3 regions of the Blautia difficilis genome follow, and region 2 is predicted to be linked to each of the others. Evidence: predicted binding sites of a transcription regulator. Region 2 holds the regulator's gene; each other region holds the start of a gene.
The links. Region 2 encodes Rex, which represses fermentation and respiration genes when NADH is low (regulators of the CRP and FNR family bind a similar motif). Its sites were predicted from a motif close to ATTGTTAANTANTTAACAAT; they were not measured.
Positions count from the first base shown of each region.

Region 1: a site for Rex is predicted at 1,908-1,927, ahead of H8Z82_RS13830 (iron-sulfur cluster assembly scaffold protein). Genes of this name have one in related genera too.
Region 3: a site for Rex is predicted at 861-880, ahead of H8Z82_RS07905 (CoB--CoM heterodisulfide reductase iron-sulfur subunit B family protein). Genes of this name have one in related genera too.

Region 1 covers NZ_JACOQG010000027.1:42,085-47,352, forward strand. The annotation lists gene H8Z82_RS13815 (DNA topoisomerase) at 1-328, shown strand, start outside; gene H8Z82_RS13820 (LbetaH domain-containing protein) at 331-999, shown strand; gene H8Z82_RS13825 (TraX family protein) at 1,110-1,850, opposite strand; gene H8Z82_RS13830 (iron-sulfur cluster assembly scaffold protein) at 2,103-2,795, shown strand; gene H8Z82_RS13835 (GGGtGRT protein) at 2,814-3,824, shown strand; gene H8Z82_RS13840 (LysR family transcriptional regulator) at 3,962-4,837, shown strand; gene H8Z82_RS13845 (GH36-type glycosyl hydrolase domain-containing protein) at 4,892-5,268, opposite strand, start outside.
Region 2 covers NZ_JACOQG010000022.1:19,719-24,986, reverse strand. The annotation lists gene alr (alanine racemase) at 1-332, opposite strand, end outside; gene H8Z82_RS12465 (NAD(P)H-hydrate dehydratase) at 409-1,908, opposite strand; gene H8Z82_RS12460 (redox-sensing transcriptional repressor Rex) at 2,038-2,685, opposite strand; gene abc-f (ribosomal protection-like ABC-F family protein) at 2,957-4,867, shown strand; gene H8Z82_RS12450 (NADP-dependent isocitrate dehydrogenase) at 4,914-5,268, opposite strand, start outside.
Region 3 covers NZ_JACOQG010000010.1:9,122-14,389, reverse strand. The annotation lists gene H8Z82_RS07910 (L-lactate dehydrogenase) at 1-743, shown strand, start outside; gene H8Z82_RS07905 (CoB--CoM heterodisulfide reductase iron-sulfur subunit B family protein) at 1,095-1,889, shown strand; gene H8Z82_RS07900 (4Fe-4S dicluster domain-containing protein) at 1,886-2,275, shown strand; gene H8Z82_RS07895 (4Fe-4S binding protein) at 2,282-4,270, shown strand; gene H8Z82_RS07890 (hydrogenase iron-sulfur subunit) at 4,261-4,704, shown strand; gene H8Z82_RS07885 (4Fe-4S dicluster domain-containing protein) at 4,692-5,268, shown strand, end outside.

The DNA.
Region 1 (5,268 bases), on a different contig from region 2:
GAAGCTGTGCAATATCAAATATCTGGCACTGAACAAGAAAACCCAGGTCATCACTCCGACACTTCTTGGAGAGATGATCTTTGATGTGGTAAACTGCTCTATCCGGCAGCTTCTGAATCCGGAACTGACTGCCAGCTGGGAAAAAGGACTTAATTATGTGGCAGAGGGAAGCATTACAGAACAGGAATACATGGACAAGCTGGAACATTTTGTGCGTATTCAGACCCAGCAGGTGGAAAAGAATAATTATCAGGCTTATCTGCGGCGCTTCTTTGATGCTGCAGCAGTGAACTATAAAGAACCGGCAGGAAAGAAAAGAGGAAAATAAAAATGTTAAAAGATTATACAATTGCAAATCTTCTGGATCTTAACGAAACAATCGCAAAGGATTTATTTGAAGGAAAAAACTATCCATGGGAAGTATTACCGGAGATCGGAGATTTCATTCTGAAACTGGGACAGACCTTAAGTGAGGAAGAATACGACCACCCGTCAGAAGATGTATGGATCGCAAAAAGTGCCAAAGTAGCACCTACGGCCTGCATCAACGGTCCGGTTATTATTGGTAAAGAAGCAGAAGTACGCCACTGTGCATTTATCCGTGGAAAAGCGATCATAGGTGAGGGTGCGGTAGTAGGTAATTCTACAGAATTAAAGAATGCTGTACTTTTCAACAAGGTACAGGTTCCGCACTACAATTATGTAGGTGATGCAGTTCTTGGTTACAAATCCCATATGGGCGCAGGTTCCATCTGCTCCAATGTAAAATCTGACAAGAAACTGGTAATTGTAAAAGATGGTGAGGAGAAGATTGAAACAGGTCTGAAGAAATTTGGCGCCATGCTTGGAGATAACGTAGAAGTAGGCTGCGGCTCCGTATTAAATCCCGGAACTGTGATCGGACGCTGCTGCAATATTTATCCGCTTTCTTCAGTAAGAGGCTGCGTACCTGCAAATCATATTTACAAGTCAAAAACAGAAGTTGTGGAAAAGAGATAATTAAAAAATAGAAGAGGCAGGCTGTAGGAATGATATTATTTCAGTCATACAGCCTGCTCTTTTATATTTTTTTGTCTGTCAGATATAGAAGACATCTGTTGTAATTGATATTACATATGAAATAAAACTTTCCTCAGGATTACCAGAATGGCAATATGCACCGGATAAAACCAGTAAAAGAAATACTTTAAAAACTTTCCTCTGATAAATCCACGTTCGCCATTATACATATTAATGGAAAGAAAAGCAAAGCATGCCTTCCATTCGTAGTAAAGCCAGCAGCTTCCGATGATGGCCTGAGCTGTTTTGTCGTTGCGGAACCAGTACATGATCAGCAGGAATACAAATCCCCGCCATCCGTAATCTGCCTTTAGGAATACGGAGACAGCCAGCAGTGCCAGTACGCAGACAAGCTGCATTTTCTGATTATCCCAGAAGTATTCCAACGCACAGAATGCCAGGTATCCCAGAAACAGGGTAAAAAATACATTCTGCTTCTCATATCTCCAGGTATTGGTAAACATGAAGTTCCATGGAATCTCAGAGATACATGCAAATAAAAACAGATTCAGGCCATATTTCTTACGATTATGTGTATGCAAAAATCCTTCCACTAACAGAAAACAGAAAATTGGAAAAGCGGCTCTTCCGATATCCCGGAAAATTCGATACCAGCTGTAATCTACACCACCGAAACTGAAAAGAGTTGCAGTTGTGGCGGGGTAATTGTACAGAATCATCACACCGGTGTGGTCAATGAGCATCAGGGTGATGGCGATTAATTTTAAAGCACTTCCATTCAGAACCCGAAATCGTTCAGGGAGAAAGGAAGCAGGTAACCTTGTCGTCATAATAGAAATCCCTTCATTAATAGAAATTAGAACTATTTTACCACAAAAAAATCAAAGATGGTTAAAAATTTTACAATTTATGACTGGACGAATCAGCACTTTTGTGAGAAAATAACACTAGGTTGTTAGGCATACTCCTCTGAAGTCATTCAGCAGACCTCAGAGATTTACCCTGTACAGTTCATTCAGCAGTTCTGTACAGTGCCGGGTATAACAACATGAAGTTAATCTATACTTGAAAGGAGTTTTACAATGATTTATTCACGCGAAGTAGAAGAAATGTGCCCAGTTGCACAGGGCGTTCATCATGGCGCCGCTCCAATCCCAGAAGAAGCTAAATGGGTACAGGCAAAAGAAGTCAAAGACATTTCCGGTCTTACACACGGTGTTGGCTGGTGTGCACCACAGCAGGGTGCCTGCAAGCTTACATTAAATGTTAAAGAAGGTATCATCCAGGAAGCACTGGTTGAGACTATCGGATGTTCAGGTATGACTCACTCTGCAGCTATGGCTTCTGAGATCCTTCCGGGTCTTACTGTTATGGAGGCACTGAACACTGACTTAGTTTGTGATGCGATTAACACAGCTATGAGAGAACTCTTCCTTCAGATCGTTTACGGACGTACACAGTCTGCATTCTCAGAAGACGGACTTCCTGTAGGCGCTGGACTCGAAGACCTTGGTAAAGGACTTCGCTCTCAGGTTGGTACAATGTATGGAACTCTGAAAAAAGGACCTCGTTACCTTGAAATGGCAGAAGGTTATGTAACAGGTATTGCTCTTGATGCAGATGATGAGATTATCGGATATCAGTTCGTAAGCCTTGGAAAAATGACTGATTTCATCAAAAAAGGCGATGACCCGAATACTGCATGGGAAAAAGCAAAAGGTCAGTACGGCCGTGTTGCAGACGCTGTTAAAATTATCGACCCAAGAAAAGAATAATTTAGGAGGTAACAGGAAATGGCTTTATTTGAATCATATGAGAGACGAATTGACAAAATCAATTCTGTTTTAAACAGCTATGGCATTGCTTCTATCGAAGAAGCTGAGAAAATCACAAAAGACGCAGGTCTTAATGTATACGATCAGATCAAAGGCATTCAGCCGATCTGTTTCGAGAACGCTTGCTGGGCATATACAGTAGGTGCTGCTATCGCAATCAAAAAAGGATGTAAGAAAGCAGCAGACGCAGCAGCAGCTATCGGAGAAGGTCTTCAGGCATTCTGTATTCCTGGATCCGTTGCTGATACACGTAAAGTAGGTCTTGGACATGGTAACCTTGGCAAAATGCTTCTTGAAGAAGAAACAGAGTGCTTCTGCTTCCTGGCTGGACATGAGTCCTTTGCAGCTGCTGAGGGTGCTATCGGTATCGCTGAGAAAGCTAACAAAGTTCGTCAGAAACCATTACGTGTTATCCTGAACGGTCTTGGAAAAGATGCTGCTCAGATCATTTCCCGTATCAATGGCTTTACATATGTAGAGACAGAATACGATCCATACAAGAACGAAGTGAAAGAAGTATTCAGAAAATCCTATTCTGAAGGTCTTCGTGCAAAAGTTAACTGCTACGGCGCTAACAGCGTTCCGGAAGGTGTTGCTATCATGTGGAAAGAAGACGTTGACGTTTCTATCACAGGTAACTCCACAAACCCGACACGTTTCCAGCATCCGGTTGCAGGTACATACAAGAAAGAACGTCTTGAAGCAGGAAAGAAATACTTCTCTGTTGCTTCCGGCGGTGGTACAGGACGTACACTTCACCCAGACAACATGGCAGCAGGTCCAGCTTCCTACGGTATGACAGATACATTAGGACGTATGCACTCTGATGCACAGTTCGCTGGTTCTTCTTCCGTACCGGCTCACGTAGAGATGATGGGTCTCATCGGCGCTGGTAACAACCCGATGGTTGGTATGACAGTTGCAGTAGCTGTTTCCATTGAGGAAGCTGCTAAAGCTGGTAAATTCTAATAAATAGCTTAAAATAAGCATTTATCGTGTCCAAACGGAGTAATAAAAATAATAAAAAGGGAGTTATTCTTAATTGAGTAGCTCCCCTTTTTGCGCTAAAATGTATAGTTTGCGACCGGAAAATGAGGGGATTCGGAGTGGAGATTAATAAATATGCTTTATTTGCCGATGTGGCAGATACTAAAAATTTTACAAAAACAGGAGAGCGGATGGGGTATACTCAGCCTGGTGTGAGTCATATTCTGAAAGGGATGGAAGCTGAATTTGGTTTTCCTCTTTTTATCAGAACCAAACAAGGGGTAATTCCTACCACCAATGCAGAGACCATCCTGCCTCTGGTACGTCAGCTACTGTCCATTAATGAACAGTTGGAGCAGACCATCAGTTCTCTGAATGGATTGACAACAGGACGGCTTACCATTGCTTCTTTTGCAAGCATAGCACGAAACTGGCTACCGGAGATCATCCATGCTTTTCAGCAGGAATATCCAGGTATCGATATTGCCTTGATGGAGGGTGGTACAGATGATATTGTGCAGTGGGTGGAAAATAACCAGGCAGATTTTGGGCTGCTGAGTAAAAGAAACATTGGTTGCCTGGATTGGATTCCGTTGTATGAAGATCCTTTGCTGGCAGTAGTTCCTGAGGATTATGACACAATGGGAAGAGAGGCTTTTCCTATCTCAGAAATGGCCGGGAAGTCCTTTATTATTTCTGCTGAAGGCGTAGATTATGATGTGCATGAAGCACTGGAAATCGCTGATATTACTCCGGATACCAAGTTTTCATCAAAAGATGACCATGTAATCCTCTCAATGGTATCCAGCCATCTTGGTGTGAGTATTCTTCCGAAACTTGTGATCGGCCATACTCAGGAAGCGATAAAGACCCTTCCTCTTGAACCTTCTGTGACCAGAGAACTGGGAATTGCATTGCGTAATGCGGAAAGTATTACTCCTGCAGCACAGAAATTTATTGAATGCATTCAGAAAATCCTGCCGGAGATGATATAATAAAGTAACAAAAAACAGCCATATCACAGAAAATGATATGGCTGTTTTGGGATTTTAGCCCATGTATACAGTTACGTGATATTCTTTTTTGCCTTCTTCAAAAGGAATCAGACAGCCTTCATATTCCTTGCCATCCACATTGATTTTCTTAACCCCTTTCTGTACATTATCCGGGTTTTTCACATCAATATGATAAACAGCATCTCTGAAGGTTCTGGTGAGTGTGAAATCTCCAAAGCCTTCCGGAATACATGGATCGATGCATAATCCGTCATAAGATGGCTGTACACCCAGAATAGCCTGGGAAAGATTCCAGAAAGTCCATGCTGCAGTACCTGTGAGCCAGCTGTTTTTAGCCTGACCATGGTAAACTGCGTCAGCGCCTGCTACCATCTGAGAATAAACATAAGGTTCTGTACAGTGGATTTCGC
Region 2 (5,268 bases):
GCCTCCTGGTATTCACACACAGCAGGGCGCAGATCATAGGAAACCAGCTCAGGGTAAAATTCCTCAAATACAATTCCCAGGATCAGGACAGGCTTGGTGATCCCTGCCTTTCTCAGAGCAATGGCCTCCTCTGCTGTAGCTGCAGCAAACCCCCAGATATAATCATAACCCTCTACCATATGGGCAATCTGCACAGCGCCATGACCATAAGCATTTGCCTTGATCACAGCGATCATTTTTGTGTCACTGGCAATATTTTTTCTCATCTGTCGGAAATTTTCCTCCACCGCATCCAGAGAAACCACTGCTTTTACTCGGTTACATTTTTCCATAATAATCTCTTCCTCTTTTTTGTATTCTTTATCTGTCCCACATTCCACCAAAGGAATTCCGGACACTCAAGATCTCTTACTGCATCTTCAGCACTTCAGGCAGAAACCGGATGATATCTCTGGCAGTCATGCCTCTTTCTCCCACATTCTCAGCTGCCATATCTCCTGCCAGTCCATGGATCAGTACTCCCAGAGCTGCCATCTGACCATAAGCAGGCTTTTTTTCTGCTGCCAGAAACATACATAAAACTCCTGCCAGTACACCGCTTAATACATCTCCGCTGCCTGCAGTAGCCATGCCAGCATTACCACTCATGTTCAGATATTTTTTTCCTTTCTCAGAAGCCACTACTGTACAGGCATCCTTCAGGACACATACGGTATGAGTTTCTTCTGCATACAGAGAAGCAGTCTCTGCTAGGTTCTCCCTGATCTCGCCAATGCTTTTCCCGGTCAGACGGCTCATCTCTCCCAGATGGGGAGTGAGGATCACCTGTCCGCCCAGATATTTCTTCCATTCTTCATGCATTGCCAGCAGATTCAGTCCATCTGCATCCAGGATCACAGGCTTGCCACACCAGGCAGCATGAGACAGGAACCACTGCACCCTCTCTCTGCTTTCTCCTGACATTCCCAGCCCCGGGCCGATCACAAGCACATCACACCAGTCCAGCATTTCCTGATTGCTTTTCTCATTAAACTCGCAGGTAACCATAACCTCCGGAAGCTGTGTCTGAAGAGGAATCCTGTTCTCCTCTACAGTCTGAACCTTCACCATACCTGCCGAAGCTCTGAGCGCCGCAGCGCTGCTCAGGCAGGAAGCCCCGCACATTCCACGGGAACCGGCTACCAGAAGCACTTTTCCGAAAGTCCCTTTGTTTCCCCAGGGAATTCTGGAGGGCAGCATTGACAGATCCCCTTTCTCCAGATATGCCATAGAAGGCTCTCTGTCCTGATCCGCATAAATGCCTATATCTGCAACGATCAGCTCTCCTGCATACATTCTTCCCGGATAAAAGCACAACCCTCTTTTGCAAAAAGCAAAGGTCACTGTAAGATCTGCCTGAAATCCAATCCCCATCTCCTGGCCTGTATCTCCGTTGATGCCGGAAGGAATATCAACAGCCACCCGGAAAGCCCCGGACTGGTTCAGCATGTGGATGATTTCTGCATATCTGCCCTCTACAGGTCTGGACAGACCAACCCCAAAAAGGGCATCTACTATAATAGTATATTCATCCGGCTGCAGGTTATGCTCCAAAGGTACCTGATAATATTTGGCAATCTGTAGCTGCTGTCTGGCCTGATCTGTCAGCTTCTCTTCCTGGCCGGCCAGATAAATCCCGACTTTGATCCCCTTCAGATGGAGAAGTCTGGCAATGGCCATCCCGTCACCGCCATTATTGCCATTTCCGCACACCACCAGTACACGATCCTTGTTACACAGATATTTTTCCATAGCCTCCACTGTTTTCAGTGCAGCTCTTTCCATAAGTACCATACCCGGAACCACGGCAGATTCTATTGTGTTCCGGTCCAGCTCTTTCATTTCACCGGCTGTTACCACAGGTTTCATTCAGCCACCTCCTGTCATTGGAAACAGTATACACCTATTTTTTCAAAAAGAAAAGCTATGATCTAACGACCACAGCCATTCAAATCGTCACCGTCCGCTCTGTTGCCGGCAACTACATACGTACTATTATTACTGGTTCTCATGTTCCTTACGATATTCACTCAGATTATAGGAAAGGGTCATCAGACTCTCTGACAGATGTACATTTTCCACCATAACATCCTCCGGTGCATCCAGATCAATATGTGCAAAGTTCCAGATTGCCTTGATCCCGTTTTCTATGAGAATCTTCGCCATTTCCTTGGCCTTTGCCTTAGGTAAGGTCAGAATCGCGATCTCCACATTATTCTCTTTGAGAAAAAGTGGAAGGTCACTAAGCATCTGTATCTCAATTCCTCTCACTGCAATCCCCTCCAGCACAGGGTTTACATCAAAAATACCAACCAGCCGAAAACCGCGCTTCTCAAAATCTACATAATTGGCCAAAGCCTGTCCCAGATTACCGGCACCCAGAATAATCATCGGGTGTACTGTGTCAAGTCCCAGAATCTTACCGATTTCAGTATATAAATAACGTACATTATATCCATACCCCTGCTGTCCGAATCCACCGAAATTATTCAGGTCCTGACGGATCTGTGAAGCAGTCACGTGCATTTTCTTGCTGAGATCGTTGGACGAGATCCGTTCTACATTCTCCTCCATCAATTCTCCCAGATAACGGTAATATCGAGGCAAACGTTTGATCACCGCTTTTGAAATTTCCTTAGGTTCCACAAATATTCCCTCCTTATACATCCTAGGTCAATTATAACCAGATGTTATTTTATTGTCAAATTAAATTTGTACTTTATTTACAAATTTTTTTCATTAAATTTAGACTATCTGATAGAATGTGCAAAATTTCATCCAAATCATAAATAAAAACACTTTTTTTCTTTCAAAAACAGTCCGGTTCAGTTATAATAAATTCTGTATGTGTACATTTCAGCAGTGAAAGCGGATATTCGCAGGCTGCTGCAATAATATAAATTTCGGAGGAATTTGTATGATCCTATCATGTCAGAATATCTGCAAATCCTTTGGCGAGAAGGTAATCCTTCAGGATGCCAGCTTCCATATAGAGGACAGGGAAAAGGCAGCCCTGATCGGCAACAACGGTGCAGGCAAAACCACCCTGCTGCGTATTATCATCCACGAACTGTCCCCGGATTCCGGAAATGTTATTCTTGCCAAAGATAAAAGTATCGGTTACCTGGCCCAGTACCAGGATATCCATGGGCACCACACCATCTATGAGGAGCTGATTTCTACTAAGCAGCACATCATTGATATGGAAAACCGTCTCCGCTCCATGGAGCATGAAATGAAAACTGCTGCAGGGGAAGCCCTGGACAGCCTGATGAACACCTATACCAGACTGAGCCATCAGTTTGAGCTTGAAAATGGTTATGCATATAAAAGTGAGATCATGGGTGTATTAAAGGGACTTGGCTTTACAGAGGAGGACTTCGAAAAACAGATTGAAACTCTTTCCGGCGGTCAGAAAACCCGGGTTGCCCTAGGCAAGCTTCTGCTCTCCAATCCTGACATTCTCCTGCTGGATGAGCCCACCAACCACCTGGATATGGAAAGCATTTCCTGGCTGGAAACCTATCTGCTGAATTATCCGGGAGCTGTTTTCATTGTATCCCACGACCGTTATTTCCTGGATAAGGTTGTCACTAAGGTAGTAGAAATTGAAGCCGGCAATATGCGGATGTACAGCGGCAATTACTCTGCCTACGCTCTGAAAAAAGCCCAGCTCAGGGATGCCCAGTATAAAGCTTACTTAAATCAACAGCGGGATATTAAGCATCAGGAGGCGGTCATTGCCAAGCTGAAATCTTTTAACCGCGAGAAATCTATCAAACGTGCCGAAAGCCGCGAAAAAATGCTGGATAAGGTGCAGCGGATTGAAAAGCCGCTGGAGATCCAAAATCAGATGCGGATTTCCCTGGAGCCCAGATACATCAGTGGAAATGATGTACTCACTGTGGAGGATTTATCCAAAGCTTTTCCCGGACAGACTTTGTTTTCCAATATTTCTTTTGACATTAAGCGCGGGGAACGGGTAGCTCTCATCGGCAATAACGGTACCGGCAAAACTACCATGCTGAAAATCCTTAACGGTCTGGTAGATGCTGACAGCGGACGCTTTGCTCTCGGCTCCAAGGTACAGATCGGATATTATGATCAGGAGCACCATGTACTCCACATGGAAAAAACTATTTTCCAGGAAATTTCAGACACTTATCCAACGCTTACAGAGACAGAGATCCGAAATATGCTGGCAGCCTTTCTCTTCACAGGGGATGACGTATTCAAGCTGATCTCCACCCTTTCCGGTGGTGAGAGAGGCCGTGTCTCCCTGGCAAAGCTTATGCTGTCAGAGGCCAACTTCCTGATCCTGGATGAGCCTACCAACCATCTGGACATTGCCTCCAAGGAAATCCTGGAGGAAGCTTTAAACAGCTATACCGGTACTGTACTCTATGTCTCCCATGACCGATATTTTATTAACCAGACAGCTACCAGGATCCTGGATCTGACCAACCAGGCCATTGTAAACTACATTGGTGATTATGATTATTATCTGGAAAAGCGGGAAGAACTTACAGAAAAATATGCTCCGGCCGCAGCCCAGGCTGAAGCAGAGGTCAAACAAGCCTCAGACAACAAGCTTTCCTGGCAGCAGCAGAAGGAAGAGCAGGCGCGGCAGAGAAAACGCGAAAACGAATTAAAGAAGGTGGAAGCCCGGATCGAAGAACTGGAAACCAGAGATAAGGAAATCGATGAAACCATGGTTCTCCCGGAGATATGCACCAATGTGGCAGAATGTGCCAGATTAAGCAAAGAAAAGACAGCCATCACAGAAGAACTGGAGGGCTTATATGAAAAATGGGAAGAGCTTGCATAATGCAGGCCCTTCCCTTTTTATTTTGTATCTTATATCAGATTACCTCTTACATCAGGGATGTAAGCTTTTCACGGATTGCTTTAATAAACTGCTCACTGTTTAATACTTCTACATCCTTTAAGGTTGTGATCAGAGCCAGATCCTTGGTCATTCTGCCATCCTCGATGGTTCCCAGAGTGGCTTTTTCCAACTTATCTGCAAATTCCATCAGTTCTTGATTGCCGTCCAGCTCTCCCCTCTTTCTGAGAGCACCTGTCCATGCAAAAATAGTAGCAACGGAATTGGTGGAAGTCTCTTCCCCTTTCAGGTGACGATAATAATGTCTCTGCACAGTACCGTGTGCAGCCTCATATTCATAATATCCGTCCGGAGATACCAACACAGAAGTCATCATTGCCAGA
Region 3 (5,268 bases), on a different contig from region 2:
ATTCCGATATTGTGATCATCACCTCCGGTATTGCGCGTAAGCCTGGACAGACAAGACTTGAGCTTACACAGACAAATGTAAACATCCTTAAATCCATCACACCGGAGATCGTAAAGGCAGCACCGGATGCTCTTTATCTTATTGTAAGTAATCCTGTTGATATTATGACTTATGTCTTTACAAAGATTTCAGGACTTCCGGAAAACCAGATCCTTGGTTCCGGTACCATTCTCGACTCAGCACGTTTGCGTTGCGGACTTTCCCAGCATTTCCAGATTGCGCAGAGTAACATTCATGCCTATGTATTCGGGGAACATGGAGATACCTCCTTTATCCCATGGACCGGTGCCTATATTTCAGGCGTAAGTGTAGATGAATACTATGAAATTGAGAAAAAACTGGGCAAAGATATTGAACCTGTGGATAAAGAGGCTATGCTTCAGTATGTACAGAAATCCGGCGGACAGATCATTTCCAAGAAAGGTGCAACCTTCTATGCGGTATCCTCTTCCGTCTGTAAACTCTGCAGCCTTCTTGTATCTTCCTCAGAATCTGTCTCCACAGTATCCACTATGATGCATGGAGAATATGGAATCGAAGATGTCTGCCTCAGTACCCTGACTCTGGTAGGACCAAATGGCGTGCAGGGTAAAATTCCTATGAGAATGAACAAAGCAGAGATTGAACAGCTGCAGAAGAGTGCAGACGCACTGAAAGAGATTATTGCTCAGCTTGACCTTTAAAAATAAAAGTCCAAAAGGAAGTGGGAAATCCTGCTTCCTTTGGATTTATATTTCGTCAGAATCAATTAAAAGATTGTTTGTAAAATAACAAAAAAAGAGAAAAATCAGAAAAAAATACTTGTTAAATTGTTATCAATATGATATGATGTTTTCGGAAATCGAGCTGATACACTCCTTTAATGCGGAGGAAGGGTGTGCAAACTCTTTTATTTTCTATGTCTCAACAAAGATATAAAAAGTAATTGTATTAGACTTGATTTATATTTTTGTCTATATATCGTTAAAAAAAAGACAAAGAATCATATGATTATCACTATTTACCTGAACAACTAAGAAAGGATAATGTTAAGTATGAAGTACAGTTATTATCCGGGTTGTACCCTGAGAAACAAGGCGAAAGATCTGGACGAATATGCCAGAGCCAGCGCCAGAGCACTTGGGTTTGAACTGGAAGAGATCGAAGACTGGCAGTGCTGCGGAGGTGTTTATCCTCTGGGAACTGACGAGATTGCTACGAAGCTTTCTTCTGTACGTGCTCTTAATCAGGCCAAAGAAAAGGGCCAGGATCTGGTAACAATCTGCTCTGCCTGTCATCACGTGATCAAACGTGTCAATGATGATATGAAAAATGTGGAGGATATCCGCACCAGAGCAAATAATTACATGCAGCTTGATGAGCCTTATGAAGGCGAGACAACAGTGCTCCATTATCTGGAAGTACTTCGCGACAAGGTCGGTTTCGACAAGCTGAAAGAGAAGGTAGTAAACCCGCTTACAGGAAAGAAAATCGGAGCCTATTACGGATGTCTCTTATTACGTCCGGGCAAGATCATGGCTTTCGATGATCCGGAGAATCCAACTATCATGGAAGATTTCATCCGCGCACTTGGTGCAGAACCGGTGATCTATCCATATAGAAATGAATGTTGCGGCGGTTACATTTCTCTCAAAGAAAAAGAAATGTCCCAGAACATGTGTCAGAAAATAGAAGACAGTGCCCAAGGCTTTGGCGCAGATATGCTGATCACAGCCTGTCCATTGTGTAAATATAATTTAAATAAAAACGCTTCCAGCGAACTGCCTGTATATTATTTCACAGAGCTCCTTGCAGAAGCCCTCGGAGTAAAAGAGGAGGTGGCAAAATGAGAAACCAGCATTCAGCAGCAGAAAAGATCAAAGAGATCTCCGGAACCAATCCGCTGAAATGTATGAAATGTGGAAAATGTTCTGCTACCTGCCCATCTTTCAATGAAATGGATATCAAGCCACATCAGTTTGTATCCTATGTTGTAAATGAAGATATCGAAGCACTTGTCAATTCAAAGTCTCTCTGGAAATGCCTTTCCTGCTTCGCCTGTGTAGAGCGTTGTCCAAGAGATGTAAAACCGGGAAAGATCATCGATGCAGCAAGACAGTTAGTTGTCCGTGAAAAAGGCGGCGATTATCTGAAAGCAGATGAGATACCACAGCTTCTTGATCCGGAACTGCCACAGCAGCTTCTGGTAAGTGCATTCAGAAGATACAGGAGGTAAGCCAGCGTGCAGAGAATTGGTGTATTTGTCTGTCATTGCGGAAGTAATATCGCCGCTACGGTAGATGTAAAAAAAGTTGTTGAATTAGCTGCCAAAGAGCCGGGTGTCGTTCATGCAGAAGACTACCAGTACATGTGCTCAGAAGCAGGCCAGGCTAAAATTCAGGAAGCCATTAAAGAGAAAAACCTGACAGGCGTTGTTGTCTGTTCATGCTCTCCACGTATGCATGAGGCAACATTCAGAAAAGCAGCTGAAAGAGCTGGCCTGAATCCATACATGGTGGAGATTGCAAATATCCGTGAGCATTGTTCCTGGATCCACAAGGATATGGAAGAGGCTACAAAGAAGGCCGTGATCCTTGCCAGGGCAGCAATCGCAAAAGTAAACTTAAACACACCTCTTCAGCCAGGAGAGAGCCGTGTTACAAAGAGAGCCCTGATCATCGGCGGCGGTATTGCCGGAATCCAGACAGCCCTGGATATCGCAGATGCAGGATATGAAGTAGATATTGTAGAGAAAACTCCAAGTATCGGCGGAAGAATGTCACAGCTTGACAAAACATTCCCTACACTTGACTGTTCTGCATGTATCCTCACACCGAAGATGGTTGAGGCAGCAGCCCATGAGAAGATCAATATCTATACATACAGTGAAGTAGAACATGTCAGCGGTTTCGTAGGTGATTTCACCGTTGATATCAGAAAGAAAGCAAGAAGTGTAAATATGGACAAATGTACAGGCTGCGGTGTCTGTCAGGAAAAATGTCCGTCCAAGAAGATCCCTAATGAATTTAACAGAGGATTAAACAACAGAACTGCTATTTACACTCCGTTTGCACAGGCCATCCCAAATGTTCCGGTTATTGACCGTGAGAACTGTATCAAGTTTAAAACCGGAAAATGTGGTGTCTGCTCCAAAGTATGTCAGGCAGGAGCCATTGATTACGATCAGCAGGATGAGATCGTAACACAGAAATACGGTGCAATCGTAGTTGCTACAGGTTTTGATACCATCAAACTTGATAAATATGATGAATATGCGTACAGCCAGAGTAAAGATGTTATCACATCCCTGGAACTGGAACGTATCATGAACGCAGCAGGTCCTACAAAAGGACACTTAGAGCGTCTTTCCGATGGAAAAGCTCCGAAGGAACTGGTATTCATCCAGTGTGTTGGAAGCCGTTGCTCCGATGACAGAGGAAAACCATACTGTTCCAAGATCTGCTGTATGTACACAGCAAAACATGCAATGCTGATCCGTGATAAATATCCGGATACAAATGTAACCGTATTCTATATTGATGTCCGTACTCCAGGTAAAAACTTCGATGAGTTCTACAGAAGAGCCGTAGAACAGTACGGCGTAAACTACATCAAAGGCCAGGTAGGAAAAGTTATTCCACAGCCGGACGGAAGCCTTCTTGTACAGGGATCTGACCTGATCGACAACAAACAAATCCTTAAGAAAGCAGATATGGTCGTTCTTGCAACAGCCATTGAACCGAACCCGGATGTTCGTAAGATCGCTACTATGCTTACAGCAAGTATTGATACAAACAACTTCCTCACAGAAGCCCATGCAAAACTTCGTCCTGTAGAATCTCCTACAGCAGGTATCTTCCTTTCCGGTGTATGCCAGGGACCGAAAGATATTCCGGAGACAGTTGCACAGGCCGGTGCTGCAGCAGTTAAGGCAATCGGTCTTCTTGCAAAAGATAAACTGACAACTAACCCATGTACAGCAAAATCCGATGAACTGTTATGTAACGGATGTTCTACATGTGCAAATGTCTGCCCGTATGGAGCAATTTCCTATGAGGATAAACAGGTAAATGACCACGGTATCCGTGAAACAAGAAGAGTAGCCGTTGTAAATACAGCACTTTGCCAGGGATGCGGCGCTTGTACAGTAGCCTGCCCGTCTGGTGCTATGGATCTGCAGGGCTTTTCCAACAGACAGATTATCGCGGAGGTAGATGCAATATGTCGATAGAAACAAACGAAGAATTCAGACCTAAGATTGTAGCATTCTGCTGTAACTGGTGTAGTTACGCAGGTGCAGACCTTGCAGGAAGCAGCCGTCTTTCTTACCCGGCTGACGTAAAGATCATCCGTGTTCCATGTTCCTGCCGTGTCAATCCAATGTTCATCCTCCGTGCTTTTGAGAAAGGTGCTGACGGTGTGATCATGTGTGGATGTCATCCTGGAGACTGTCATTACAGCACAGGTAACTACTATGCAAGAAGACGTATGACACTTCTTTTCTCCATGCTGGACTACATCGGTGTGGAAAACGGAAGAACACGAGTAGAATGGGTTTCCGCTGCTGAAGGTGTGAAATTCTCCCAGACTATGAATGAGTTTGTAGAGAAGATCCATTCACTCGGTAAGAACGTAAGATTGGAGGATTTAAGATGCAGGAGCTGATAAATCGTGCAAAAGAACTGCTTGCTGGCGGTACAGTTGCAAGAGTTCTGGGATGGAAAGCCGGAGATCTGCCTTACAATCCGGAACCGGCTTACTTTGAAACAGAAGAATCTCTGAAAGATTTTGTATATAACGGATTCTGCGGTGCAAACTTAAGCAAATATATGATCGAAGCTTCCAAACTGGAAGGCAAGACACTGGTTTGTTTAAAACCATGCGATACCTACAGCTTTAACCAGCTGATCAAAGAGCATCGTGTAGACCGTGAGAAAGCTTATATCATTGGTGTTGGATGTAAAGGAAAACTGGATATTGAGAAGATCCGCAAACAGGGAATCAAAGGTATTGAGAGCGTTTCCGGTGCAGAGATCACAGATGAAGCAGAAACACTGACTATTCAGACTATTTATGGTGAGAAAACCTGTGCATACAAGGATGCAATGCTTGAAAGATGTCATGTATGTAAAGGAAAAGAACATAAGATCTACGATGAGCTGATGGGAGAGTCCAAAGAGACAAAAGATGCAGACCGTTTTGCGGAAGTAGAAAAGATCGAGGCAATGA